One region of the Phreatobacter cathodiphilus genome, then DNA from elsewhere that is predicted to be linked to it. Evidence: predicted binding sites of a transcription regulator. Region 1 holds the regulator's gene; each other region holds the start of a gene.
The links. The regulator LexA, encoded in region 1, represses DNA repair genes until DNA is damaged. The targets are predictions, from matches to a motif close to TGTTCNNNNTGTGTTCNG.
Positions count from the first base shown of each region.

Region 2: a site for LexA is predicted at 2,449-2,466, ahead of C6569_RS15165 (ATP-dependent helicase). Genes of this name have one in related genera too.
Region 3: a site for LexA is predicted at 921-938, ahead of C6569_RS11125 (PA0069 family radical SAM protein). Genes of this name have one in related genera too.
Region 4: a site for LexA is predicted at 4,409-4,426, ahead of C6569_RS17815 (helicase-related protein). Genes of this name have one in related genera too.

Region 1 covers NZ_CP027668.1:1,589,217-1,596,351, forward strand. The annotation lists gene C6569_RS07745 (AMP-binding protein) at 1-1,143, shown strand, start outside; gene C6569_RS07750 (DsbA family oxidoreductase) at 1,172-1,840, shown strand; gene moaC (cyclic pyranopterin monophosphate synthase MoaC) at 1,904-2,389, shown strand; gene C6569_RS07760 (molybdopterin molybdotransferase MoeA) at 2,393-3,595, shown strand; gene lexA (transcriptional repressor LexA) at 3,707-4,399, shown strand; gene C6569_RS07770 (ComEC/Rec2 family competence protein) at 4,406-6,673, opposite strand; gene gltX (glutamate--tRNA ligase) at 6,786-7,135, shown strand, end outside.
Region 2 covers NZ_CP027668.1:3,159,034-3,166,168, forward strand. The annotation lists gene C6569_RS15165 (ATP-dependent helicase) at 3-2,438, opposite strand; gene C6569_RS15170 (L,D-transpeptidase) at 2,689-3,312, opposite strand; gene C6569_RS15175 (Hsp33 family molecular chaperone) at 3,631-4,599, shown strand; gene C6569_RS15180 (PaaI family thioesterase) at 4,603-5,037, opposite strand; gene C6569_RS15185 (glycosyltransferase family 2 protein) at 5,145-7,135, opposite strand, start outside.
Region 3 covers NZ_CP027668.1:2,281,352-2,288,486, forward strand. The annotation lists gene C6569_RS11120 (ArsR/SmtB family transcription factor) at 1-825, opposite strand, end outside; gene C6569_RS11125 (PA0069 family radical SAM protein) at 973-2,184, shown strand; gene C6569_RS11130 (VOC family protein) at 2,198-2,638, shown strand; gene C6569_RS11135 (outer membrane protein) at 2,652-3,497, opposite strand; gene C6569_RS11140 (outer membrane protein) at 3,693-4,580, opposite strand; gene glmM (phosphoglucosamine mutase) at 4,716-6,062, opposite strand; gene C6569_RS22180 (DUF3297 family protein) at 6,233-6,475, opposite strand; gene C6569_RS21945 (hypothetical protein) at 6,633-7,100, shown strand.
Region 4 covers NZ_CP027668.1:3,714,599-3,721,733, forward strand. The annotation lists gene C6569_RS17795 (globin domain-containing protein) at 1-357, opposite strand, end outside; gene C6569_RS17800 (response regulator transcription factor) at 620-1,369, opposite strand; gene C6569_RS17805 (response regulator) at 1,450-2,160, shown strand; gene C6569_RS17810 (PAS domain S-box protein) at 2,163-4,142, shown strand; gene C6569_RS17815 (helicase-related protein) at 4,500-7,135, shown strand, end outside.

The sequences.
Region 1 (7,135 bases):
GACGACGTGCTGGCCCATCCCGCCGCGGCCGAACGGGTGGAGATCGCCCGTCCCGACAATCCCGCCGACCACGTCGCGGTGGTGACCCCCGACGCGGTGGCCGAGGGCCATATCGCCGTCGCCCGCAGTCACAACGAGCTGATAGCCGGCGGCCTCGCCGCCTTCATGGCCGGCGTTCCCGACGAACACTCCGTCTTCGCCGCCACACTCGCCCCCGACTGTTTCGCCGGGCTCGCCCTGCAGATCGTGCCCTGGCTGATGTCGGGAGGCACCCTCGTCGCCCATCCGCCGCTCGCCCTGCGCATCGTCCTCGACCGGCTCGCGCCCGACGGCGCCACCCACGCCGTTCTGCCGGCTGCCGCGGCCGCCGCGATCGTCTCCGCCCCGCTCGCCCAGCGTCCGTCTCTGCGCCACCTCGCCCTGTTCTCCCGCCGGCCCGTCGAGGCCGAAGCCTTCGCCGAAGCGATCGCCGAGGGCCTCGCCGTCGACGTCTTCCTCGGCATCGGCGAGACGGCGGTGGCCCGCGCCCTGAAGGACGGCGCCGGCGCGATCATGCTCGGCCCCGACACCCACACCTCCGGCAGCGGCCAGTCGCCGGTGCTGGTCGAATCCCGCGTCGGCCCCGAGGGGCGGCTGGAGCTGCGCGGCGCCATGGTGCCCCGCGCCGCCTTTCCGCCCGGTGCGGAGAACGGGGTTCCGCCCTATTGGTCCGTGGACGAGGGCGGCTTCCGCGACACCGGCCTTCCCGCCGCCGCCGACAAGGCGCGCAAGAGTCTCTCCATCGGTTCGCGCGAGCCGGGCGTCGTCTCGATCGGCGGACGCCGCTTCGCCGAGGCCGCCCTGCGCGCCGCCTATGTCGAGGCCGGCCGCGAGATCGCGCCGGTGATCCGGCCCGACCCGCTGCTCGGCGACCGGGTCTCCGGCGTCGTCGGCGACGGCCGCGCGATCGCCGGCCTCGCCGGCCGCCTGATCGAGACCGGCGTTACCCCCCTCGCCATCCCCGGCGGCACGCGCCAGGCGGGTCAGCTTCCCTTCGAGGACACCCGCCCGCGCGAGCCCGAAGCCATCCTCGACCCGCTGGGGGACGCCCATTCCGCCCTCGCACAACTGCTGAGCGTGGCGCGCGCGGCCGCGGGGTATTAAGTCTGGGCTTTGCCCCAGGGAGCCCGCCATGGCCGACACCCCGTTCCCGACGCCGCAGACGCTGACGATCGACGTCGTTTCCGACGTCGTCTGTCCCTGGTGTTTCGTCGGCAAGCGCCGGCTGGAAAAGGCGCTGGCCCTGACGCCGGACATCGCCACCGAGATCCGCTGGCGGCCCTATCAGCTCGCCCCCGAGCTCCCGCCCGAGGGCAAGCCGCGGCGCCAGTACATGCTGGACAAGTTCGGCGATCCCGACCGCGTTCGCCAGATCCACGAACGCCTGACCGGCATCGGTGCCGAGGAGGGGATCGCCTTCGACTTCGACCGCATCGAGGTCGCTCCCAACACCCTGAACGCCCATCGCCTGATCCTCTGGGCCCGCTCGCCGGACATCCAGAGCCGCGTGGTGGAGGCGCTGTTCACCGCCTTCTTCGTCGAGGGCCGCAACCTCGCCGACGACGACGAACTCATCGCGATCGGCGAGGCCTGCGGTCTCGACGGGACCCTGCTCGCCGAACTCTTTCCCACCGACGCCGACGTCGAGCGCACCCGGCGCGAATATGCCTCGGCCCAGCGGATCGGCGTGACCGGCGTGCCCTTCTTCATCGTCGCGGGGCGCTATGGAATCGCCGGCGCGGAGGCTCCCGAGACGATCGCCGGCGCCATCCGCCAGGCCGCCTCCGAGACGGTGGCCTGACCGCCGGCCGCCCCTGCGGGCGCGGTCGTTGCAGAGCCGCCGCGAAGGCGCTAGGTCGGTTCCATGGCACAGTCATCCAGCCTCACCCATCTCGACGCCAGCGGCGCGGCCAACATGGTCGACGTCTCGGCGAAGCCGGCGACGGAACGCACCGCAGTGGCGGTGGGCCGGGTGGTGATGAAACCCGAGACCCTCGCCATCGTGCGCGCCGGCGACGCCAAGAAGGGCGACGTGCTGGGCACCGCCCGCCTGGCCGGGATCATGGCGGCCAAGCGCACCCATGAGCTCATCCCGCTCTGCCACCCGCTGCTGCTGACCAAGGTGGCCGTGGACTTGACCCCCGACGACGGCCTTCCCGGCGTCCGGGTGAGCGCCACCGTGAAGGTGTCGGGGCAGACTGGCGTCGAGATGGAGGCGCTCACCGCGGTCTCGGTGGCCTGCCTGACGGTCTACGACATGGTCAAGGCGGTCGACCGCGGCATGCGGATCGAGGCGATCCACCTCGTCGAGAAAACCGGCGGCGCCTCCGGCCCCTACAGGGCCCCGTGAGCCATGGCGGGGCTGCTACCCGTCGATGAGGCGCTGGCCCGGGTCCTGGCGGGCGCCGAACCCCTCCCTGAAGAATGGATCGCCGTCGGCGACTGCGACGGCCGCGTTCTGACGCGCGACCTCGTCGCCGGCCGCAGCCAGCCGCCCGAGGACGTCTCCTCCATGGACGGCTACGCGGTGCGCGCCGCGGACCTTCCCGGTCGCCTCGCCGTCATCGGCGAATCGGCGGCCGGCCGGGGCTTTGCGGGACAGATGGCGGCGGGCGAGGCCGTCCGAATCTTCACCGGCGCCGGCGTGCCCGTCGGTGCCGATGCCGTGGTGATGCAGGAGGATGCGGCACGAGAGGGCGACCGTGTCCTGATCGCCGGCACCGCCCGGCCCGGCCAGTTCATCCGCCGCCGCGGGCTCGACTTCACCGAGGGACTGACCGGCCTTGCCGCCGGCACGCTCATGAATCCGCGGCGCCTCGCGCTCGCCGCCGCCATGAACCACGCCATCGTGCCCGTGCACGGCCGTCCGCGCGTCGCCATCCTGTCGACCGGCGACGAACTGGTGGAGCCGGGAACGGTGCCGGGTCCTGGCCAGATCGTCTCGTCCAACGCCCTCGCCATCGCCGCCGTCGTCCGCCGGGCCGGCGGCGAGCCGACCCTGCTCGGCATTTCCCCCGACCGCCTCGACGCCACGCTCGAGCGCGTGCGCTTCGCCCGGCAGAGCGGTCACCACGTGCTCGTCACCTCCGGCGGCGCCTCGGTGGGCGAATACGACCTGATGCGTGACGTGATCGCCGCGGAAGGCGCCGAACCCGGCTTCTGGAAGATCGCCATGCGCCCCGGCAAGCCGCTGATGATGGCCGATCTCGGAGCCATGCGGCTGCTCGGCCTGCCGGGAAACCCGGTCGCCTCCTTCGTCTGTTCCATGCTCTTCCTGCGGCCGCTCCTGCTGCGCCTCGCCGGCCGCGGCGATTCGGCCGAGGAGCCCGAAGAGGCCGTCCTCGGTGCCGACGTCCCGGCGAACGACCTGAGGGCCGACCACCTCAGGGCGAGCCTCGCGCAGCGCGACGGGCGGCTGGTCGCCACCCCCTTCCCCGTCCAGGATTCCTCCATGATCCGGGTGCTGGCCGAGGCCGAGGCGCTGATCCTGAGGGCGCCGCATGCGCCGGCCGTCGCCGCCGGCTCCCCCTGCCGGATCCTGCGGCTCGATCGCTAGGCGGCGCCTTTACCGGATCTCAACGGTTGCGGAACACATAAAGAACAGATAGTGATTGTTCATGATCTGTTCGGTTGAGTCGGCCGACGGCACTGCAGGGGACGGGAACCGATGCTGACGCGCAAGCAACATGAACTTCTCCGCTTCATCCAGGAGCGGCTGAAGGAAAGCGGCGTGCCCCCCTCCTTCGACGAGATGAAGGAGGCGCTGGACCTCAAGTCGAAATCCGGCATCCACCGGCTGATCACGGCGCTGGAGGAGCGTGGGTTCATTCGCCGGCTACCGAATCGGGCCCGCGCCCTCGAGGTGATTCGCCAGCCGGAGCAGTCCGCTGGTCCGGCCCGCGGCAAGTTCTCCCCGAGCGTCATCGAGGGCTCCCTCGGCCGCGTCCGGCCGCCGGCTCAGGACGACGACGTGGCCATGCCCGTCGCCGTGCCGCTGATGGGCCGCATCGCCGCGGGCGTGCCGCGGGAAGCCATCGAACAGCGTATGTCCACGGTGTCGGTCCCGCCGGAAATGCTGGCGCGCGGCGAGCACTATGCCCTTGAGGTGCGTGGTGATTCGATGATCGAGGCCGGCATCCTGGAGGGCGATCTGGCGCTCATCCGCAAGGGCGACAGCGCCGAGACCGGCGACATCGTCGTCGCCCTGATCGACGACGAGGAGGCGACGCTGAAGCGGCTGCGCAAGCGCGGCACCTCCATCGCGCTGGAGGCCGCCAACCCCGCTTACGAGACCCGCGTCCTCGGGCCTGACCGGGTGCAGATCCAGGGCAAGCTGGTGGGCCTCATCCGCCGCTACTGAGCCCTTTTACTGAGCCGGCTCCACATCATCCTCGATCTCGTCCGTTGCCGACGCCTTCTGCGTCGCGGGCGGAGTGCGCGCCGGGGCCCTGACGAGCACCGGGGTGGTTCCGGGCGGACGCGGCCGGAACCACGGCCTGTCGGTGCCGTCCGGCCGGGCCGCCTCGACGCGCAAGGCCCCGGCGTTCTCGTGGAGGCGCACGGCCCCGGTGCGGGCGATGGCGCGCAGGTCGACGATCACCGCCGCGCAGGCCTCCGGCGGATCGTGCCGCGTGACGACGATGCGCGCCTCGCGGCAATCGTCGGCGAGCGCGTCCGGGTGGCGCGGCACGGCGATCCGCCCTCCCCCCGCCAGCGGCATGGCACAGCCGAGCGGATCGCAGCGAACGCCCTGCTGCAGGCTCTCGTCCACCGCGCTGCGGCCGTCCGCCTCGGCGGTGAGCCATCGCTGGACGGCGAAGCGGTTGCCGCGGGCGGAAACGACCCGTAACCGCCCGTCCGGCGCACGGGCGGCGACCGTCGCCCCCTCGGCGTCGACCAGGATCAGCGGACGCTGCCCCGCCGGGGCGAGGGCGAGGCCCAGCGCGACGAACGGCAGGCCGAGCCAGCGCAGCGGCGTCGACAGCAAGGCGACCACGATGAAGCCCGCCGACAGGACCAGCAGCCCGGACGGCGCCAGCGACGGCACGATGACGCGGCCGCCGGGCCAGGACGCCACCCATTCCCCCGAGCGGACGAAGAGGTCGATGCCGAGCCCGGCCAGGGCCCAGACCGGCCGGTCCCAGCCGAAGGGCCAGAGCAGCAGCGCGAGGATCTGCAGCGGCATGACGAAGAACTCGATGATCGGCGCGCCGATGAGGTTGCCCGCCACGCCGTAGAGATGGACCGTGTTGAAGTGGAAGGCCGCATAGGGCGTGGTCGCCAGCGATGCGACGAAGGAGCTCGCGGCGAGGCCGATGATGCCGTTGGTGACGATGAGCAGAGACCGCCCCCATCCCGCCGGATCGCCCGAATGGCGCTCGGCCCAGGGCCGCAGGGTGACATAGCCGGAGACGAGGGCGAGCGTCGCGGCGAAGGACATCTGGAAGCTCGGCCCCAGCAGGCTTTCCGGCGCGATGGCGAGGACCGCGAGGGCGGCCAGCGCCAGGGTGCGCAGTGTCAGCGCCCCGCGGTCCAGGGCGACGCCCACCAGCACCACCGCGATCATGATCCAGGAGCGCTGGGTCGCCACCTCCGCTCCCGAGATCACCAGATAGGCCGTGGCGACGGCGAGCGCCGCCAGCGCCGCCCAGGCCTTGACGTGGCGCCTCAGCGTCAGCGCCGGGACGAGGGCCAGCCCGCCGCGGACGAGGGCGAAGACCAGCGCCGCCACCAGCGCCATGTGGAAGCCGGATATCGACAGGATGTGGTAGGTGCCGGCCGCCCGCATGGCCTCGTTGATGCCCTCGGGAATGCCGTCGCGCCGGCCGGTCACGAGGGCGTCGGCGATGGCGCCGGACGTCCCGGGTATGGCGGCGCGGATACGCTCGCTGATGGCGCTGCGCATCCGCTCGTGAGCGGCCCGCAGCCGCACGCCGAGCGGCTGCTCGGAGGTCAGTGTCGCCGCCGTCACGGGGCCGACCACGAAACCGCTCGCGCCGAGACCCATGAAATAGGCGTCGCGGCCGAAATCATACTGGCCCGGAGCCGCGGGATCGGCTGGCGGCCTGAGCCGCGCCGTCAGCGCCACCGGCTGGCCCGGCACCGCCGTGGTGCGGGTGCGGCTGGTGACGCGGATGCGCTGGGGGCTCCGCTCCGGCGCCGGGCTGACGGTGACGACCCGCAGCGTCAGCCGGTCGCCGGCCTCGCGCCGCTCCACCCCCTCCACCCAGGCCTCGATGCGCAGCAACCCGGTTTCCGCGGCGAGCACGGGATGGGCCATCAGGCGCGTCTTCACCGTTCCCGCCGCAAAGCCCCAGACGACGGCGGCGAGCCCCGTCGCGACGAGGAAGGCGCGGTAGCGATGGCGCAGCCGCATCGCCAGGAGCGCGAGAGCCGCGGCGAGCCCGAGCGGCGCCGCCAGCGACGGTTCCTCGGGCGCCGCGAAATAGAGGAGGATGCCGGTGCCCATCGCGACCGGCAGCATCAGGAAGGCCCGCCCCCGCTCCAGTTCGAGCGCGCCCCAGGCGAGGAGCCGTGCGCGCCAGGCCTCCGCGAAGGGCGCGACGGCGAGGCCCGCCGGCGGCACGGCGCGGCCGGCCAGCACGGCGGCGATGGCTCTCGCCCGTCCCCTCAACGCGCCGTCTCCATGGGCCGCTCCCCAAGCCCTTCACAACATGCTACAGCCACGCGCTTTCCGGCGCCGAGCCTAACGCGGCCCGGCTTCCCCTGTCGTCTTCGGAAGAATCATGACCGTCGTCACCCGCTTCGCTCCCTCCCCGACGGGCTTCCTGCACATCGGCGGCGCGCGCACCGCCCTGTTCAACTGGCTCTATGCCAGGAAGACCGGCGGCAAGATGCTGCTGCGCATCGAGGACACCGACCGCCAGCGGTCGACCACCGAGGCGATCGACGCCATCCTCGACGGCCTGTCCTGGCTCGGCCTCGGCTGGGACGACCAGACCATCTATCAGTTCGCCCGCGCCGAGCGGCATGCCGAGGTGGCGCGCCAGTTGCTGGCCGCCGGGCGCGCCTATCACTGCTACGCCACCCCCGAGGAGCTCGACGAGATGCGGGCCCTCGCCATGAAGGAAGGCCG
Region 2 (7,135 bases), 1.6 Mb from region 1:
CCTCACGCCGCCTGGACGAAACTGTCCACGACCTTCTTCTCGCCGGCCTTGTCGAACTGCACGGTGAGCTTGTTGCCCTCGGCCGACACCACGTCGCCATAGCCGAACTTCAGGTGGAACACCCGGTCGCCGGGCTGGTAGCGCGAGGGCTCGCCCGTCGACTTGGCGACGAGTTCTCCCTCGATGGTGCGCCCGCTTCCCGAGCGGTCGGTGAGCCGGCCCTGGAAGCCGCCGCGCCCCTCCGCGTAGGTTGAGCCGAAGGCCTGGCTGCCGGTGCGGCCGGTGAAGCGGGCCTGCGCGTCGTTCAGCGACTTCTGCGCCTGCGCCCGCTGCCAGCCGGGGGTCGCATAGGTGGAGGAGAAGCTTTCCACCTTGTCGAAGCGGCTCTGGCCGAAGCCGCCGCGGCCCATGCCGCCGTAACCGGACGTGCCGAGCCCTTCCGAAATCTCGACATGGTCGGGCGGCAGGTCGTTGACGAAGCGGCTCGGCACCGTCGACTGCCACAGGCCGTGGATGCGCCTGTTGCCGGCGAAATAGATCTTCGCCCGCCGCCGCGCCCGGGTGATGCCGACATAGGCGAGGCGGCGCTCCTCTTCGAGGCCGGCCCGGCCGTTCTCGTCGAGGGAGCGCTGGTGGGGAAACAGTCCCTCCTCCCATCCGGGGAGGAACACCGTCTCGAATTCGAGGCCCTTGGCGGAGTGCAGCGTCATGATGGAGACGGCATCCTCGGTCTCGCCCTCGCCGCGCGCCTCGGTGACGAGGGCGATGTGTTCGAGGAAGCCCGCGAGGTTCTCGAACTCCTCCATGGAGCGCACCAGCTCTTTGAGGTTCTCGAGCCGTCCGGCGCCCTCGGCCGTCTTGTCCTTCTGCCACATCTCCGTATAGCCGCTCTCGTCCAGCACGAGCTGGGCGAGTTCGGCGTGCGGCATGGCCTCGATCTGGCCAGCCCAGCGGTCGAAACTGTCGATGAGGTCCTTCAGCGCCCGCCGCGCCTTCGGCTTCATCTCCTCGGTCTCGGTGAGCACGCGGGCCGCCTGCATCAGCGGCACGCCCTGCGCGCGCGCGTGGTCGTGGAGCTGCTGCAGCGTCGCGTCGCCGAGGCCGCGCTTCGGCGTGTTGACGATGCGCTCGAAGGCGAGGTCGTCGGAGGTCTGCGCGACGCAGCGCAGATAGGCGAGCGCGTCGCGGATCTCCAGCCGCTCGTAGAAGCGCGGTCCGCCGATGACCCGGTAGGGCAGGCCGATGGTGATGAAGCGGTCCTCGAACTCGCGCATCTGGAACGAGGCGCGCACCAGGATGGCGGCCTCGTTCAGAAGGTGGCCCTGGCGCTGCAACTGCTCCAGCTCCTCGCCGATGGAGCGCGCCTCCTCCTCCGAATCCCAGACCGAGGTCAGGGTCGGCTTCGCCCCGTCCTCGCCGTCGGTGAACAGCGTCTTGCCGAGCCGCCCCTCGTTGTGGGCGATGAGATGGGCGGCGGCGGCGAGGATATGGCCCGTCGAGCGGTAGTTGCGCTCCAGCCGGATGACGGTCGCGCCGGGAAAGTCCTTGTCGAAGCGCAGGATGTTGTCGACCTCGGCGCCGCGCCAGCCATAGATCGACTGGTCGTCGTCGCCGACGCAGCAGATGTTCTGCGGCCGCCCCTCCTGGCGCTGCGCCAGAAGGCGCAGCCAGAGATACTGGGCGACGTTCGTGTCCTGATACTCGTCGACGAGGATGAACTTGAACTTGCGCTGATACTCGGCGAGCACCCCCGGATTCTCGCGGAACAGGCGGATGGTTTCCAGCAGCAGGTCGCCGAAATCGACCGCGTTGAGCACCTTCAGCCGCGCCTGGTAGTCGGCGTAGAGCTTCAGCCCCATGCCGTTGGCATAGGCCGCACCCTCCCCCGCCGGCACCTTGTCCGGTGTCAGCGCGCGGTTCTTCCAGCCGTCGATGGCGGAGGCGAGGACGCGGGCCGGCCAGCGCTTCTCGTCGATGTCCTCGGCCTGGATGAGCTGCTTCAGGAGGCGGTTCTGGTCGTCCGTGTCGAGAATGGTGAAGCCGGGCTTCAGGCCGACGAGCTCGGCATGGCGGCGCAGGATCTTCACGCCCGTCGCGTGGAAGGTCCCGAGCCAGGGCATGCCCTCCACAGCCTCGCCGACGAGATGGGCGATGCGCTCCTTCATCTCGCGCGCCGCCTTGTTGGTGAAGGTGACGGCGAGGATTTCCGACGGAAAGGCGCGGCGCTGGTTGAGGATATGGGCGATGCGGGTGGTCAGCACCCGCGTCTTGCCCGTGCCGGCGCCGGCGAGCACCAGCACCGGCCCGTCCAGCGTTTCCACCGCGGCCTGCTGTTCGGGATTGAGGCCGGCGAGATAGCCCGCGGCCGCCTGGTTGCCGCGCGCGGCCATGGCCCTCTCGGCGAGACTGGGCTGGCGGGGGGCGGAGGGGTCGGTCATGGGCCTCGGATGTTCCGATTCGGTTCTCGTCCAAAATGGGGGTTCGCGCGGACAAAGCCAACCCGAGGCGGCGATGCGTCGGGCCGCAGCCGTCGTTTCCGCAAGATCGCGGGATGGCCACTCACCCGTACCCCTCTCCCCGCCTTCGTGGAGAGAGTGAGGGTGAGGGGCGAGGCGAAGCCGATCCATCAAACAAGCGAAAGGGCCGGCGTTTCCGCCGGCCCCTGCAAAACCCTCGATGTCGCCGCGCTCAGCGCAGGACGACGACCCGCGTGCCCACCCGCACCCGGCTGTAGAGGTCGACGACATCGTCGTTGGTCAGGCGGAAGCAGCCCGAGGACACCGCGGTGCCGATCGTGTGCGGCTCGTTGGAGCCGTGGATGCGGTAGAGCGAGGAGCCCAGATACAGGGCGCGCGCGCCGAGCGGATTGTCCGGGCCGCCGGCCATGAAGCGCGGCAGATCGGGGCGGCGGCGCAGCATCTGGGCCGGCGGACGCCAGTCCGGCCACTCCGCCTTGCGCGTGATCGTCTGGTTGCCGCCCCAGGAGAAACCGGGCCGGCCGACGCCGACGCCGTAGCGGATCGCCGTGCCGCCGGCCTGGACCAGATAGAGGCGGCGCTCCTGGGTGTTGATGACGATGGTGCCCGGCGCGTAGCGGCCGGTGAAGGCCACCGTCTCGCGCGGGATGGCGGAGACGCCGGCACCGGGGCGCGGCCCGCCGTCCGTCCGCGGCGCGATGCGCATCGGTGCGTTGGTGGCCGGATCGAAGATGACCTGGTCCCCATAGCCGAAATTGACCGTCTGGGCCGTGGCGGCGGCGCCCGAAAGGGCCAGCGCGACCGCTGTGGCGAGGATGGGCAGGAAGCGCCGCATGAATGCACCTTGGCGAATGGAATGAACGTGACGGTGACCGTGCGCCGCTGCGATCGGAACCGTCGGCACGGGGCCTATCGATAGAGCGTGATCGTCCCGCGCTGCGCAATGGCGGCGACCGATGCGGCGCAACAAAAAGTCACGTTTCGACCGCATGTGTGACCGCAGCGCAACGGTATCATGATCCCAAGGGCTTGAGCCTGTTCGCCTTTCTCCCGGCGGCGTTCACGGCAAAGTGAAACACGCCCGGGCCGGGCCTGATCTCCCGCGCCGCCTCTCGCAATTGCGCGCCCGAGCCTTCATATAGGCGCGATGTCCATGATCCCTGATATCACCGGCGGCGCAGACGACATCGTCGTGCCCTTCCAGGTCGACGAGATCGATCTGCGCGGCCGCGTCATCCGCCTCGGCCGTTCGGTGTCGACCATGATCGACCGCCACGGCTATCCCGCCCCCGTCGCCCGGGTTCTCGCGGAAGCGACCGCGCTCACCCTGCTGCTCGGCTCGGGCCTGAAGTTCGACGGCCGGCTGATCCTCCAGACCCAGTCGGACGGCCCCGTCCGCATGGTGGTGGTCGACGTCGCGACGCCGGACCGCGTCCGCGCCCTCGCCCGTTACGACGCCGAGGCGGTCGATGCGGCGATCGCCGCCGGGCGGGCGGAGCCGGCCGCCCTGCTCGGCACCGGCCAACTCGTCATGACCATCGACCAGGGCGGCGACATGCAGCGCTACCAGGGCATCGTGTCGCTCGACGGCCAGGGCCTCGAACAGGCCGCCGACCAGTATTTCCGCCAGTCGGAGCAGATCGACACCCGCGTCCGCCTCGCCGCGGCGGAGGAATACGTGCCCGGCGACGGCGGCATGAAGCACACCTGGCGCGCCGGCGGGCTGATGGTCCAGCACCTGCCGCAGGCCGGCGGCGAGGCCCATCGCGACCTCGCGCCCGGCGACGCGCCGGACGGCACCATCCTCCCCGAGCCGCACGAGGCCTGGGCCGAGGCGCGCGCCCTCACCGACACGATCGAGGACGACGAACTGGTCGACAGCACGCTGTCGCCGGAGCGGCTGCTGTTCCGCCTCTTCCACGAGCGCGGCGTGCGCGTCTTCGAGGCGCAGGACGTGAAGGAGCACTGCACCTGCTCGCGCGACCGCATTTCCGGCATCGTGTCGAGCTTCACGCCGGACGAGCGGCGCGACATGGTCGAGGACGGCGCCATCACCGTCACCTGCGAATATTGCTCGACGAGCTATCGCTTCGCGCCGGCCGAGTTCGACCCGGTCGAATAGGCCTCAGCGCTCGCCGGAGAACCTGCGGAACGTGCCCACGCCGTCGGCGATGACGGTGCCCTTGTCGTCCTCGACGCGGATCGAGACGAAGGCGACGCTGCGCCCGCCGCCCGTCCGGGTGGCGGTGACGGTCAGCACGCCGTCGCGCGCCGTGCCGAGATAATTGACCGTCAGGGAGAGCGTCACGCCCCGGCCGTCGACGGCCTCCGGGTCCTTCGGCGGGCCGCCGAGGGCGGCATAGCCGCCGGCCGAGTCCATGAGAGTGGCGACCAGCCCGCCGTGCAGGCCGCCGCCGCGGTTCATGAACTCCTCGCGCACCGGGCAGGTCATCACCGCCCGCCCGTCGGTCCATTCCACCACCTCCCAGCCGATCAGGCGGTGGAAGGCGCTGTGACGGTCGGAGGGCCGCACCGTGACCGGCTGGTCCAGTTCGCTCATCCACCGTCTCCTTCGCCCGAGGCCCTGCAACGGCGCCCTTGTCGCCCCAAAGACCGGAGCGTGACAAGCCGCGGGCTGGCATCGCGGCGTCCCCCGATCGGCAGACCTCAGGGGGAGCGATCGCGGGCCTCGACCTCGCGGCCATAGGCCTCCACGACGGCGAGGAGCGCCGACGCGGTGCCCTTCCGCCCCCAGTGGAGGCATTGGCGGCGCAGCGCGGCCGCCACCTCGCGCGGGCTGTGCCGCCCGCTGGCCATGGCGGCTTCCGAGAGGGCGACGATCCGCTCCAGCGCCTGCGGCAGCGCGTCCACAGCCGGCCCCCCGGCCGCCTCACCCACACAGGGACCGATGCCGTGCGGGGTCTTCTCCCAGTGAAAGGGCCGGTGCCAGAGATCGCCGACGGCCTTCAGGGCCGCGAGGCCCATGGCGATCCAGACGAGCGGCAGGAGCGGCAGCCACGGCAGCAGACCCGGCCGCCCGGCCCGCAACAGCCCCGCGGCCTTGTAGGCCATGCTGCCGCCATAGCCGACGAGGAAGACGGCGCCGCCCGGCCCCATCCAGGACGGCGGACCGCCCACGAGCCAGGCGACGGCGAAGCCGGCGAGGCAGGTCAGATGCACGAGGGCCGAGCCGAGCGAGCCGGCGAGGGTGGCCGCCAGCACCACGAGGCCGGGCCAGCCGAGCTCACGGGCGAGACCTGCGGGGCGATGGAGGAGGACCGAGAGGGTCTGCATCCAGCCCTTGAACCAGCGGCTGCGCTGCCGCAGCCAGGCGCCGAAGCCGGGAGGCGCCTCCTCCAGCGTCGGCGTCGCGATCGTGCCGATGCGCCAGCCGTCGCGGGCCAGGCGGAAGCCGAGATCCGCGTCCTCGGTGACGTTGTACGGGTCCCATCCCAGGCTCTCGTCGAGGGCCGGCCGACGGAAATGGTTGGAGGTCCCGCCGAGCGGCACGGGCCAGCCGCACCGCGCCATGGCCGGCAGCAGGACCAGGAACAGCGCGGCATATTCCGCGGCGAAGAAGCGCGACAGGATGGAGCCGCGCGAATCGGCGATGGCGAGCGGCGCCTGCAGACAGCCGAGCCGGTTATCCGCGGCGGCGAAGGTCTCGGCCGCCTCGCGCAACTGGCCCGGGCCCGGCCGGTCCTCGGCGTCGTAGACGACGACGAGGTCGCCCCGCGCGAAGGGCAGCGCCATCATCAGGGCCTTGGGCTTGGTCCTCGGCCCCCGGGGCGGAACGACGATGATGTTCACGGCCGGATCGGGCGGGGCCGCCCGGATGGCGGCGAGCGTCTCGGGGTCGTCCGCCTCGAGCACGAGCTGGATGTCCAGCCGGGCGCGCGGATAGTCGAGCCGGCGGAGCGCAGCGAGCAGGCCGGGCACGGCCGGCGCCTCGCGATAGAGCGCGCAGAGGATCGTGTAGCGCGGCAGGTCGGCCTCGGCGACGGGCGCGCGCGGCAGGGGCTGCGGCCGCACCATGGCCGACCCCGCCCGGATGAGCACCCAGCAGGCGACGAAGAGGCCCACCATGCCGCCCGCCAGCAGGGCGAGCCATGCCGGCCCGAAGGCGAGTGCCGCGAACAGTGCCGCCAGCATCGCCACGACGGTTCCGGCCGCGCGGCGCATCCGGGCCCGGTCGGAGGCGGACCGGTGGGGCGCGCGGGTGGCGAGGGTCGAGACGGCGCCGGCGACCCAGGCATCCTCCGCCCAGCTCCGCATCAGGCGCGCGAAGGCCTCGGGCGTGGTGACGAGGAGCGGCAGCCCATCCGGCGAGAGGAACCGGCCCCGCGCCGCCAGGCGCTCCGCCTCCTCGGGTTCCGGCGCGACCAGCAAGGCCCGGCCTCCCGCCGGCCGCACCACCCCCACCATCCCCCGGACCAGCACCTCCCGCCAGGATGCCGGATCGGCGGCGACGGCGAGACCCTGCTCCCGGGGCGACGGCAGAACCGTGGCGCCGATCCTCGCCGCGAGGGCGGCCGCCACCCCTTCCCGCGTCGTCAGGCCGAGGGCGAGCGCCGCCTCGAGCGGCGTCACGCCCCAGAGGCCCGCCACATAGTCCACGCGGAGGCGGTGCAGCGGCGCGACCAGGTCGTCGACGAGGC
Region 3 (7,135 bases), 690 kb from region 1:
TTCCTGCTCGTGCGGGGCGAAATCCACCACGACCAGCCGCCCGCCGGGGCGCAGGACACGCGCCGCCTCGCGGATGGCGCGGGCGCCGTCGTCGAGGAAGTGCAGCACCTGATGGATGATGACGCCGTCATAGGCGTCCCGCGGCAGGGCGAGCGAATAGATGTCGCCGGTGCGCACCGAGCAGTGGCGTATGCCGGCGCGGTCGAGGGCGGCGCGGGCGAGCGTCAGCATTTCCGGGCTGGCGTCGATACCGAGGCCGCGGTCGATGTCCGGGGCGAAGAGCTCCAGCATGCGGCCCGTGCCGGTGCCGAGATCGAGGAGCGAGCGCAGCGGCGCGCCGGAGAGCGCGTCGCGCACCGCCTTCTCCACCCGTTCCTCCGGCACGTGCAGGGCCCGCAGCCGGTCCCAGTCCGCGGCATGGCGGCGGAAGAAGGCCTGCGCCTCGGCCGAGCGCTTGGCGCGCACCTCGGCGAGCCGCTCCCGGTCGCTGGCGAGAATGGCGTCGGACGGATCGACGAGGGCGGCGAGCGCCTCCACCGTGCGGGCGCCGGCGCCCTCCCCCGAGGCGCGGAAGAAGGCCCAGGAGCCCTCCTTGACCCGCTCGACGAGGGAGGCCTCGAGGAGCAGCTTCAGATGGCGGGATATGCGCGGCTGCGACTGGCCTAGAATGTCGACGAGATCGGTGACCGTCAGCTCCGCCTGGGCCAGCAGCGCGAGCAGGCGCAGGCGCGTCGGCTCGCCGACGGCGCGCAGCACGGCGACGGCGTCGTCGAAACCATAGGCCGCGGCGGGGCCGCCGAAGGATTTGCCGAGGGACAGGGTCACAGGCCTCACTCACATATAAAGATATCTTTATGCCCGTTTCGGCGTCGTGGCAAGCCGCCTTTTAATGCCCGCTTCGGCCAGCCGGCGCCAGCGAATGTTCCAGTTTTGTTCTTGAGGATGGATCGCCGCTCTGCTAGATCTCGGTCCATGCCCCGCTCCCATCCCGAACCCGTTCCCGAGGATCTCGCGGCCCGCCTGAACGGCGGTGGAATGGAGGCTGCGGCGGCCCGCATTTTCGGGCTGAGGACCGCCGGCGCCCTCGACCTGTCCTCGGGTCCCGCCGTCGCGGACGCGCGTCGCCGCGGCCGCGGCACCCTCACCAACGCCTCCGGCCGCTTCGAGAGTGAGAGCCGCGAGGCGGTGGACGACGGATGGGGCTCGCTGGAGGAACTGCCCGCCCTCGCCACCACGGTGACCGAGGAGAAGGCGAAGCGGATCATCACCCGCAACGATTCGCCCGACCTCTCCTTCGACCGCTCCATCAACCCCTATCGCGGCTGCGAGCACGGTTGCACCTATTGCTTCGCCCGGCCCACTCACGCCTATATGGGCCTGTCGCCGGGGCTCGACTTCGAGACGCGGCTCTTCGCCAAGCCCAATGCGGCGGAACTTCTGGAAAAGGAACTGGCCGCGCCGGGCTACCAGCCGCGCACCATCGCCCTCGGCACCAATACCGACCCCTACCAGCCCGTCGAGAAGCAGTGGCAGCTCACCCGCCGCATCCTCGAGGTGATGGAGGCGGCGAATCACCCCGTCGGCATCGTCACCAAGAACCACCTCGTCACCCGCGACATCGACATTCTCGGCCGCATGGCCGCCAAGGGCCTGGCCAAGGTGGCGCTGTCGGTGACGACCCTCGACGGCAAGCTCGCCCGCTCGCTGGAGCCGCGCGCCTCGACGCCGGCGAAGCGGCTCGAAGCGCTCCGCCTGCTCTCGGAGGCTGGGGTGCCGACGGCCGTGCTGGTCGCACCCGTCATCCCGGCCGTCAACGATGCGGAGATGGAGCGCATCCTCGACGCCGCCTGGCACATGGGCGCCAGGGAGGCGGGCTATGTGCTGCTGCGCCTGCCGCACGAGATCCGCGATCTCTTCCGCGAATGGCTGGTGGCGAACCGGCCGGACGCCGCCCGCCACGTGCTCTCCCTCGTCCAGCAGACCCGCGGCGGCAAGGATTACGACGCCACCTTCCATTTGAGGCAGAAGGGCACCGGTCCCTTCGCCTGGATGATCGGCCGCAGGTTTGAGGTGGCGCGCGAGCGCCTCGGCTTCAACAAGCGGACGCTGAGGCTCGACACCGGGCAGTTCACCCCGCCGGCCCGCAAGGGCGCCGCCGCGGCCGAGCAGCTCAGCCTGTTCTGAAGGAGGAACGCCAATGGCCCCCGCCCCCGCCGCCGTGGCGCTAATCACCCTCGGCGTCGACGACCTGCCCCGCGCCACCCGGTTCTACGAGGCGATCGGCTTCCGGAAGTCCGTCTCGCAGAGCCGGGACAGCGTCAGCTTCTTCCGCGCGGGAGGCGTGGTGCTCGGCCTCTTCGATCGCCGCGCTCTCGCCGAGGATGCGGGGCTGCCGGACGGCGGGCGCGGCGGCTTCGGCGGCATCACCCTGGCGCGCAACCTTCCCTCGCGCGAGGCGGTGGACGCGGCCTTCTCCCGGGCGCTTGAAGCGGGAGCGAGGCCCTTGCAGGCGCCGCGGGAGGTCTTCTGGGGCGGCTATTGCGGCTATGTCGCTGATCCCGACGGCCATCCTCTCGAGCTCGCCTGGAACCCCTTCTTCCCTCTCAGGGACGACGGCACCATCGACCTGCCGATGTGAGGCTTCGCGGGCCTCAGTGCCCGGCGGCGACGCCGTCGCCGAACATGTAGCGCAGGCCGATGCGGATCTCGTGCGCCGCCACCGTGGTGCGGTAGGCCCCGCCCGCCGTATCGGCGAAGCGCAGCGCGCCCATATGCGTGTAGCGATAGCCGATGTCGATCTTGGTCTGCGGCGACAGGTCGACGGTGACGCCGGCCATGGCGGCCCAGGCGAGCGTCCATTTCACCGTGTTGACGAGGTTCGGCGTGCGCGTCGCCTCGCCGAGCGCGGCGGCCACCGGCACCGGCGTCGAGACATAGGCCGAGGCGGCGAGCCGCGCGGTGCCGAGGCCGGCGCCGACATAGGGCGTGATGCCGCCCCAGCCGCCGAGATCGACATAGGCGTTGACCAGGGCGGAATGGGCGGTGACGCCGAAACGTTCGGTGCGCGCGGGCACCGGCAGCGGGCCAACATAGGCCCAGTTGCCCTCCGGCGGCGCCGATCCGGACAGGCGCGCCGTGGAGCGGATGTCGAGCGTCGTGTCGAGCCTCAGCCACTTGTACTTGAAGCCGACGCCGAGACCGCCGCCGAAGGTGCTGGCGGCGCGGGTGTCGCGCAGGTCGACCCAGGCGCCCGGCGCGAAATTGACCGTGTCGAAATAGCGGGCCGCCGGGCGGCGGAAGAGGCTGGCGGTCACGTCGCCGCGCACATACCAGCCCGACGAGAAGTCCTCGGCGAGCACGGGCGGCAGCAGCGGCGCGGCGGGAGCTGCGCCGCGCGTGTCGGCGGCGCGCACCGGGACCGCGGCGAGCACCAGGGCGGCGAGAGCCGCAGCCGGGAGGCGGGTCGCGCTGCGCAGCCGCTGGGTCGGACGGGTCATCACTCGTTTCCTGCAACGCTTCGGGGGATCGCCCCTGCTCCGGGGCACATGACGAACAGGACGCCAGTCTCCGACAGGCCGGTTAAGGGCGGCTTAAGGTTAAGAATTAACCCTGTTTCCCCCCCCTGCCCTGAGAAACGGAAACGGCGCGGGCCTGGGCCCGCGCCGTCGTCTCACGAGGTCGAGAGTGGCAGATCAGTAGCGCGCGACGATCGGCTCCGAGGGAACGGCGCAGGAGCAGTTCAGCGACCAGCGCATGCCGATCTTGATCTCGTGGGCGGTCAGACGGCTGACCTGCACGGTCTCGTTTCCGGCGCGCGGCAGGCCGGTGGCCGGGTCGCGCAGCAGCAGCGCCGGCAGGTCGCCGAGCGAGAGGTAACGATAGCCGGCCTCCAGCGTCAGGCGCTCGTTGACCTTGTAGCCGACGCCGGCCATCAGCGCCCAGGCGAAGCTCGTGCGCGAGGCGGTGGTGGCATAGCCACCGAGCGAACCGGTGGCGCCCGTCACGCTGTTGAAGCCGGTGGAGGTGTCGGTGAAGTTGCTCACCGTCGTGTGGGCGAAGCCGAAGCCGGCGCCGACATAGGGCGTCAGGCATCCGATCTGGCAGAAGGTGCCGAGATCGACGTAGAAATTGGCCAGGCCGACGATCGAGCGGGTGCCGCCGTTGTAGAGATTGGTCTGCGAGGTGGTGCCGCCGCTCTGGTCGAAATTGACGTAGTCCATGCCGCGCAGGCGGCCGCCCGCCCGGTATTCGCCGGTGACGTCGACGCGGAACCAGGAGTTGAACTGATAGCCCGCGCCGAGGCCGATCGACACCGTCTCGGAATGCGACTTCATCCGGAGCTGGTAGTCGTTGACGCCGCCGGTGCCGACGCGAACCTGGGAGCCGTTCTGCAGCACACCGAAATTGCCGATGCTGTGCCCGGCCACGCCGATGTCACCGCGCAGGTACCAGCCGCCGCTTTCCGCGGGCTGGACCACGGGCTGGGACTGGCGGAGCACCGGCGGCATGTCGGCGGCGGTGGCGGCCGTCGCGGCGAGCGCCGCCGCGGCGGCGAGGACGGCTGTGGAAGGGCGGCGCATGGCAATGTCCTGGCGATGGACGCGCCGACAGGGCTCGTCCGAGGGTCAATGCCGGAATGCTCGCAGGGATTGCTTAAAGCCTGCTTAACCCTAACGGGCGTGGTGAACAGGGCGTGAAAAAGCGCCGCAGAGGGGTCAGGCGGCGGCCTTGGCAACCGCCTCCACGATCTGGTCGACCACCGTCTCGACGAGGTCGCGGTCGTCCCCCTCCGCCATCACGCGGATGACGGGCTCCGTGCCGGACGGGCGGATGACGAGGCGCCCGTGATTGCCGAGCTTCTGCTTGGCGTCGTCGATGGCGGTGACGACGCTCACCGCCTCCAGCGGCTTGCCGCCCTTGAAGCGCACGTTCTTCAGGATCTGCGGCAGCGGCTCGAAGCGGTGGCAGACCTCGGAGACCGGCCGCCCCATCTTCAGCACGACGGCGAGCACCTGCAGCGCCGCCACCAGGCCGTCGCCGGTGGTCGAATAGTCCGACAGGATGATGTGGCCGGACTGCTCGCCGCCCACGTTGAAGCCGTGCTCGCGCATGTGTTCCAGCACGTAGCGGTCACCCACCGGCGTGCGGGCGAGCTGCAGGCCGAGACCGCCGAGGAAGCGCTCCAGGCCGAGATTGGACATGACGGTGGCGACGATCCCGGGCTGGGTGAGACGCCCGTCTTCGAGCCAGGACTGGGCGACCACGGCCATGAGCTGGTCGCCGTCGACCACATGGCCCTTCTCGTCGACGATGAGGACGCGGTCGGCGTCGCCATCCAGCGCGATGCCGATGTCGGCGCGCATCTCGCGCACCTTCTCCACCAGCGTCTCCGGATGGGTGGAGCCGCAGGCGTCGTTGATGTTGAACCCGTCCGGCTTGTCGCCGATCGTCACCACCTCCGCACCGAGCTCCCAGAGCGCCGCCGGTGCCACCTTGTAGCCGGCACCGTTGGCGCAATCGATGACGATGCGCAGGCCGGCGAGGTCGAGATTGCGCGGCAGGGTGCGCTTGGCGAATTCGATGTAGCGGGCCTGGGCGTCGTCGATGCGCTTGGCGCGCCCCAGCAGCCGGGAGGCGGCGAGACGCCGCGACAGGTCCTGGTCGAGCAGCGCTTCGATCTCGCGCTCCACCTCGTCGGAGAGCTTGTAGCCGTCGGGGGCGAAGAGCTTGATGCCGTTGTCGTCGAAGGGGTTGTGCGAGGCCGAGATCATCACGCCGAGGTCGGCACGCATGGAGCGCGTCAGCATGGCCACGGCGGGCGTCGGCATCGGGCCGACCAGCAGCACGTCCATACCCACCGAGGTGAAGCCGGCGACCAGCGCGTTCTCGATCATGTAGCCCGACAGGCGCGTGTCCTTGCCGATCATGACCCGGTGGCGGTGCTCGCCCCGCTGGAAGGACAGGCCGGCGGCCTGCCCCACCTTCATCGCGAATTCGGGCGTGATCGGGAAGGCGTTGGCGCGGCCGCGAATGCCGTCTGTACCGAAATACTTGCGGGGCATGGGCGTGGTCTCGTGCGTCTTCGGGAGGCGTCGTCATGCGATTCGCGAAACGAACCGCGATCCCGCACTTATAGGCGCCGATGCGGGTGATGTCGCCGCGCGCCGTTCACAAATGATGAGCGACCATGACAGGTGCCTCGGCACCTCGGCGTGACCGGCGGCGACGGTGCTCAGCTCTTGAAATAGGGCTCCACAGGACCCTTCAGCTTGACGGTCAGCGGATTGCCGAACCGGTCCTTGGCGGTGCCGGCGGCGACGCGGATCCAGCCCTCGGAGACGCAATACTCCTCGACATTGGTCTTCTCCACGCCCTTGAAGCGGATGCCCACCTCCCGCGACAGCACCGCCTCGTCGTAATGGGGGCTCTTCGGATCGGTGGACAGGCGGTCCGGCAGGGTCGGCAGATCGGTCACGGTCGGGCTCCTCGCGGGCTGACGGGTCTTTCCCCGCACATAGACGCCCGCCGCCGCCCTGCCAAGCGGCCGCGTCCCGGGCCGCCCGCTAGGAACCGATCCCGCGAGCCCGTCGTTCCTTCCCGACCGGGGGAGGAACGGTCGAGGAGAACAGCTCATGGATCGGAGATATTTCATCGTCGCGGCGCTGGCCGGGACAACAGGCCTGGCGGCATCGGCCGCACCGGCGAGCGCGGCAGGGCCGATCGGCCTCGCGGACGTCCAGGGCGCCCTCGGCGCGGCGCCGGGCCAACCCATCGAGATGCAGCGCGGCCGGGGCCCAGGTGGTGGCGGTGGACGCCGCGGCGGCGGGTTCCGAGGTGGCGGCAGGTTCCGCGGCGGCGGCCGGTTCCGCGGCGGCGGACGGCGCTTCTACGGCGGGCGCGGCTGGGGCGGCCGGGGTTGGCGCCGCCGGGGCTTCTACGGCCGGCCATATTATCGTCGCCGCTACTACGGCGGCCCCTATTATGGCGGAGGATACTATGGTGGTCCCTGGGGCTATCGGCGCCGCTGCTGGATCAACCGGTTCGGGCGTCGCGTCTGCCGCAGGCCGGCGATCCCCTTTCCCTTCTTCCCCTTCTTCTGACCGGCGCCCCATCGGCGCAACGGCAGAGCCCGGCC
Region 4 (7,135 bases), 2.1 Mb from region 1:
GGCCCAGGCGGCGCGGGAGGCATCGTCGAACCCGTCGCCGAGATGGTCGCCGAGGGTCTTCAGGAGAGCGATGCCGACCGTGTGATAGTCGGCGGCGGTGACGCCGTAGCCGACATGTTTCGCACCGAGGGCGCGGACGTCGTCAATGACGGCGGCGAGGTCGTCGAGCGACAGGATGACGTGGGCCAGCACCTTCACCAGCTTGCCGCGCTGGGCGGAGAGGTCGGCGGGAAACATCGGCCTGAGCGTGCCGTCGAGGTGGAAGAGATTGTCGTAGAAGTCGGCGGCGAAGGCATCCGCTCGGCGGGCGACGAGGCCGAACTGGCGGCGGATGAGGGCGATCTGGTCGGGTGTCATGGGATGTATCCGCTGGTGGTGGTGGAGTGACCCGAGCCTCGCCGGGCCGTCCTTCACCCCCATGCCGCCCGTCGGACGCCGCTGTTTCCCCCGTTTCGATGCGTCCGATCGTCCCCCGGCTGAAACACGGATTGACGTTGCACGACATGCGGCGGCACGAATGAGGCGGTCAGATCGTCCCGTTCCCAATCGCACCCACCGCAAGCGCAGACCCGATCCGATGCCGCCGCTCCAGACCACCCGCGAGACCGACCGGTCCGGCTCAGGCCGCTTCCCCGCCGGGCTTTTCGCCGGCATGGCTCGGCACGTCGAAGACGTAGCCGTGGCCGCGGACGGTGCGGATCGCCTCGGTGTCCAGCTTGCGCCTGAGGCGGGCGATGCGGGAATCGACGGCGCGGTCGAAGGCTTCCTCGTCCTCCGCGGGCGCCTGCTCCATGATCTCCTCGCGGGTCAGCACCTTGCCGGGATTCTCCGCAAAGATGCGGATCAGCGCCACCTCGCCGGCGGAGAGCCGGTCGGTCGAGCCGTCCACCTTGAGGATACGCGCCGCGACGAGATCGACCGAGGCCTGTTCGAAGACGACGAGGTTGCGCCGCCGTCCCAGCCGGCGCTGCAGGATGCCCGCCACGCGGGCGGCGAGCTCGCGCAGCTCGACCGGCTTCTGCACATAGTCGTCGGCGCCGAGTTCGAGGCCGAGCACACGGTCGATCGGATCGGGATTGCCGGTGAGGACCAGCACGGCGACGTCGCTGGCCAGATCCGTCCGGATCAGGATGTCGATGCCGTTCTCGCCCGGCAGGCCGATGTCGAGAATGATGAGGTCTGGCTTCTCGCGGGCGAGATAGGGCTCCAGCTCCCAGGCCGCCTTCAGGCAGTCGACGTCGTAGCCGAGATCGGTAAGGTACTCCCGCACCGCGTCGGCCCAGTCGGGTTCGTCGTCCAGCACCGCTATCCTGCCGCGCCGCGCCATCGTCTTCCCTTCCACAACCCGTCGCCGGACAGCCTCGTCCATGCGACACGTCATCCTAATGCGCAGCCCTCGGGGCTGTCACGCATGCTCGCAACCGAAGGGCATCTGCAATGAGAGCCACCGTGGCCATCGTCGACGACGAGGAACATCTGCGCGAGGCGGTCGGGGAATATCTCGAGCTCCAGGGCTTCGAGGTGATGAGCTTCCGCAACGCCCAGGCCTTCCGTGAGGAAAGCGCCGGCAAGGCGATCGACGTCGCCATCCTCGACATCGCCATGCCGGGCGAGGACGGACTGTCGCTCGCCCGCTTCATCCGCAAGTCCGGCCAGACCGGCATCATCATGGCGACGGCGGCCGGGCGCCCCATCGACCGGATCGTCGGCCTCGAGATCGGCGCGGACGACTATCTGGTGAAGCCCTACGAGCTCAGGGAACTCCTCGCCCGCATCAAGAGCGTGCTGCGCCGGGTGAACGCCGCGCCGGCCGCGGCCGAACCGCAGTCGCCGGCGGTACGCGAGGGCCGCAGCCTGCGCTTCGGCGCGCTGACGCTCGACCTCGACGCGCGCCGCCTCACCGACGCCGCCAACGGGCCGATCGAGCTGACCGCGATGGAGTTCGACCTCCTCCAGGCACTGGCGACGAGGCCGAACCGCGTCCTCTCGCGCGGCCAGCTCCAGGAATTCGCCCACGGGCGCTCCGCCGACGAGAGCGACCGCTCGATCGACATCCGCGTGACGCGTCTGCGCAAGAAGATCGAACCGGATCCCGAACACCCGCGCTTCATCAAGACGGTGCGCGGCGAGGGCTATGTCTTCGTCCCCAGCGGAGCGTGATCGTGTCCTCGGCCAGCGGGGGGGCCGCTGCAGATTCGGGGAACGACCTCGCGGCGATGGTGCGCGACGAGGTCCTGGCGCCCGGTGGCCGGTTCGACACCGGCGTGCTCGGCAGGCTCTTCGACGCCATGCCGATGCGTGTGACGGCAGCCGATGCCGAGGGCCGGTTCGTCTATGCCAACCGCGCCGCTCTCGCCATGTTCGACCTCAGCCTCGACCAGGTGGTGGGCCGGACCGTGCGGGAGATTCTCGGCGAGGACATGGCCGCGAGGACCACGCCGCTCATCGCCACCCTCGCCGGCGGCGAGCCGGTGCAGTGGAGCGACTGGGTCACCTATGCCAACGGCGCCCGTCGCCATGTCGAGCAGGTCTATGCGCCCTGTTTCGACCGCGGCGGCGGCCTCGTCGGCTTCATCGCGCTGATCCGCGACACCACCGCCCTGAAGGAGCGGGAGGAGGCACTGGAGGCCCGGCTCGCCGCCCTGAACGTCGCCGAGGCCATCAACACCGCCATCATCAAGACCTCCATCGATCCGATCATGGTGGTCGACGAGGAGGGCGTGCTGATCGACCTCAACCCCGCCGCCATGGCGACCTTCGGCTATTCCCGCAGCAATTCCGTCGGCCGGCCGATCTCCGAACTGATCATCCCGCCGTCCCTGCGGCAGGCCCATGCCGAGGGCATGGCCCGCTATACGGCGAGCGGCATCAGCCGCGTGCTCGACCAGCGGCTGACCCTGGAGGCGCAGCGGGCCGACGGCTCGGTCATTCCCATCGAGTTGACCATTTCCGAGATCCGCCTGCCGCAGCGGCGGGTGTTCACCGCGCACCTGCGCGACCTGTCGCAGGCTCGCGAGGCGGAGCGGCAGATGGAGCAGCAGCGCGAGCGGCTGCACCAGGCCGAGAAGCTCTCCGCCATGGGCTCGCTGCTCGCCGGCGTCGCCCACGAGCTCAACAATCCGCTGGCCATCCTCGTGGCGCAGTCGACCCTGCTGATGGAGACGGCGAGCGATGCCGGCCAGAAGCGGCGGGCCGAACGCATCCACGCCGCCGCCGACCGGGCGGGCCGCATCGTCAAGAGCTTCCTCGCCATGGCCCGCCAGCGGCCGGAGAAGCGCGAGACGACCCAGCTCAACGACCTCGTCCGCTCCGCCGCCGACATGCTCGCCTACGGGCTGCGCAGCCACGACGTGACGCTCGACCTCGACCTCGACCCGAACCTGCCGGTCATCGTCGCCGACCAGGACTTCATCGGCCAGGTGGTCGCCAACCTCGTCATCAACGCCCAGCACGCTCTCGTCGACATGGAGCCGCCGCGCGTGGTCAGCATCGCCACCCGGCGCAAGAACGGCCATGTGCGGCTCGTCGTCAGCGACAACGGGCCCGGCGTGCCGGATGCCATCGCGGGGCGCATCTTCGATCCCTATTTCACCACCAAGCCGGCCGGCGTCGGCACGGGGATCGGCCTGTCGATCTGCAAGTCCATCATCGAGTCGCACGGCGGCTCCATCGCCCTCGACCGCAGCGAGGAGGGCGGCGCCCGCTTCACCGTGCTGCTCCCGGCCGCTCTGCCCCCGGCCCCGGCCGAGGCGCCCGAGGAGCCGGCCCGGCCGGAGGGCCTCACCATCCTCGTCGTCGACGACGAGGCCGACGTGCGCGCCAGCCTCGCCGAGATGCTCGAACTCTTCGGCCACCGCATCCTGCCGGCGCAGACGGCCCGCGAGGCGTTGGAGGAGGGGGCGATCCAGGCGGCCGACCTCGTCTTCGTCGACCTGCGCATGCCGGGCATCGACGGCCTGAAGTTCCGTGACCGGGCGGTGGCGCTCAATCCCCGCCTCGCCGACCGGGTGGTCATCATGACCGGCGACGCGGTCGAGGGTCCGGGCGCCATCGAGCGCCACGCGGGAGACGAGACGATTCCGGTGATGGAGAAGCCCTTCACCTTGGCAGACGTTCGCCGGATCCTCTCGGCCTTCATCTGAACTGCCGCGATCTTGGCGAGTCTCTGCGGTTCCAGACCGAATCCTCGCGGACCCACGCCGAGTCTTGCGTGAGTCCCTCGTACGGCCAGGAGGCCGGCGCGGAGTCGCCGTTAAGAATTCGTCAACCGAGATGACTCGCGGCGACACCGCGAAGACTCGACCCCCCGCGTCTTTCGACTCGGCTAGTGGTCGGATCGACTCGCACCCACCACATCTCGTCGGGAACGAATCGTGACTCGGCACGAGTCAGCGATTCGGGCCCGATTCGTTCCTCACCCGTTCCGGGCGTGAATGTGATGACAGCGCGGCGTGAAAAGATGCCCGCGCCCCGTCCCGGCATGATACAGGGATGGAGGAATGACCCTTTCGCTTCCGCCATTGCCCCCCGCCCTCCGCGGGCGTGGGGTCACCGCAGTGCTTGGCCCCACCAATACGGGCAAGACGACGCTCGCCATCGAGCGGATGCTGGCCCATCCCTCGGGGTTGATCGGCCTGCCGCTGCGCCTTCTGGCGCGCGAGGTCTACGGCAAGCTGGTCGCCAGGGCCGGTGAGGGCGCCGTCGCCCTCGTCACCGGCGAGGAGAAGATCAAGCCTCCGGGCGCGCGCTACTGGGTGGCGACCGTCGAGGCCATGCCCCTCGACCTCGACGTCTCCTTCCTCGCCATCGACGAGGTGCAGATCGCCGGCGACCTCGAGCGCGGCCACGTCTTCACCGACCGCATCCTCAACCGCCGCGGCCGCGACGAGACCATGCTGCTCGGCGCCGCCACCATGCGCGGGCTGATCGAGAAGCTCGTTCCCGGCGCCAACATCGTGACACGGCCGCGCTTCTCCAACCTCTCCTTCGCCGGCGAGAAGAAGATCACGCGGCTGCCGCGCCGCTCGGCCATCGTCGCCTTCTCGGCCGACGAGGTCTACGCCATCGCCGAGCTGATCCGCCGGCAGCGCGGGGGGGCGGCGGTTGTGCTGGGGGCTCTGTCGCCGCGCACCCGCAACGCCCAGGTGGAGCTCTATCAGGCGGGCGACGTCGACTATCTCATCGCCACCGACGCCATCGGCATGGGCCTCAACCTCGACGTCGAGCACGTCGCCTTCGCCGCCGACCGCAAATATGACGGCTACCAGTTCCGCCGGCTGAACCCGGTGGAATTCGCGCAGATCGCCGGCCGCGCCGGCCGCTCCAACCGGGACGGCACCTTCGGCACCACGGGTCGCTGCCCGCCGCTGGAGGACGAGCTCGTCCACGCCCTCGAAAGCCATGCCTTCGACGGGGTGAAGGTGCTGCAATGGCGCAACACCCATCTGGATTTCGGCTCGGTGGACCGGCTGCGGGAGAGCCTCGACGTGGTGCCGAACGAGGCTGGCCTCACCCGCTCGCCCATCGCCGAGGACCAAAGGGTGCTGGAACTGGCGCTGCGCGACCCCATGGTGAAGGAGCGCGCCGTCGGTCGCGCCGCCGTCGCGCGGCTGTGGGAAGCCTGCATGATGCCGGACTACCGCAAGATCTCGCCCGCCAGCCATGCCGACCTCGTCACCACGCTTTTCGGCTATCTCACGGGACGTTCGGGCCGGATTCCCTCCGACTGGATCGCCGCGCAGGTCGCCTTCGCCGACCGTACGGACGGCGACATCGACACGTTGTCGGCCCGCATCTCCCACATCCGCACCTGGACCTTCGCGGCCAACCGGCCGGATTGGGTCGACGACCCCGTCCACTGGCAGGCCGAAACCCGCCGCGTCGAAGACATTTTGTCCGACGCCCTCCATGAACGCTTGACGCAGCGCTTCGTCGACCGCAGGACGAGCGTGCTGATGCGGCGCCTAAGGGAAAACACCATGCTCGAAGCCGAGATCACCAAGACCGGCGACGTCACCGTCGAGGGCCAGCACGTCGGCCGGCTCGAGGGCTTCCGCTTCGCGCCCGATCCCCAGGCCGGCGACGGCGAGGCCGGCAAGGCTCTTCGGGCGGCGGCTTCGAAGGCGCTGGCGGGCGAGATCGACTCCCGCGCCGAGAAGCTCGCCGCCTCGGGCGACGAGACCTTCATCCTCTCCAACGACGGCACGATCCGCTGGCGCGGCGAGGCGGTGGCCAAGCTGGTGGGCGGCGACAAGGTGCTCTCGCCCCGGGTCCGCATCCTCTCCGACGAGCATCTGACCGGCGGCCCGCGCGACCAGGTGCAGGCCCGCCTCGACCTGTGGGTTCATGCCCAGATCGCCAAGCTTCTCGGGCCCGTCCTGGCTCTGGAGAGTTCGGAGGAACTCACCGGCCTCGCCCGCGGCGTCGCCTTCCAGCTCGCTGAGGCCCTCGGCGTCGTCGAGCGCCCGAAGGTCGCCGAGGACGTCAAGCAGCTCGACCAGGAGGCGCGTGCCGTCCTGCGCAAGCTCGGCGTGCGCTTCGGCGCCTATCACATCTACCTGCCGGCGACGCTGAAGCCGGCGCCGCGCGCCCTGGCACTGCAGCTCTACATGCTCAAGCACGACATGCTTGAGAAGAAGGGCCTCGCCGAGCTGCCGGCGCTCGCCGCCTCGGGCCGCACCTCCATCGCCGTCGACCCGGAGATCGAGAAGGATCTTTACCGCCTCGTCGGCTTCCGGGCGCTGGGCGCCCGCGCCGTGCGCGTCGACATTCTCGAGCGCCTCGCCGACATCATCCGCCCGGCGCTCGCCTGGCGTCCCGGCACGCCGACGCCGGAGCCGGCCGGCCATTTCCCCGGCGGCGGCTTCACCGCGACGGTCGGCATGACCTCGCTGGTCGGCTGCTCGGGCGAGGATTTCGCCTCCATCCTGAAGGGCCTCGGCTACCGAATGGAGAAGCGTCCCGCGCCGCCGCCGAAGTCCGCGGTGGAGAGCACCCCGGCCCCGGCCGAGGCTCCAGCCGAAGAGACGATGGACGAGGCTCCCGCCGAGGCAGCGACGGACGAGGCCGGCTCCGAGGCGGCCCCGATCGCCGAACTCGCCGATACCGACGCCGCAGCACCGGTGGCCGAGGAGGC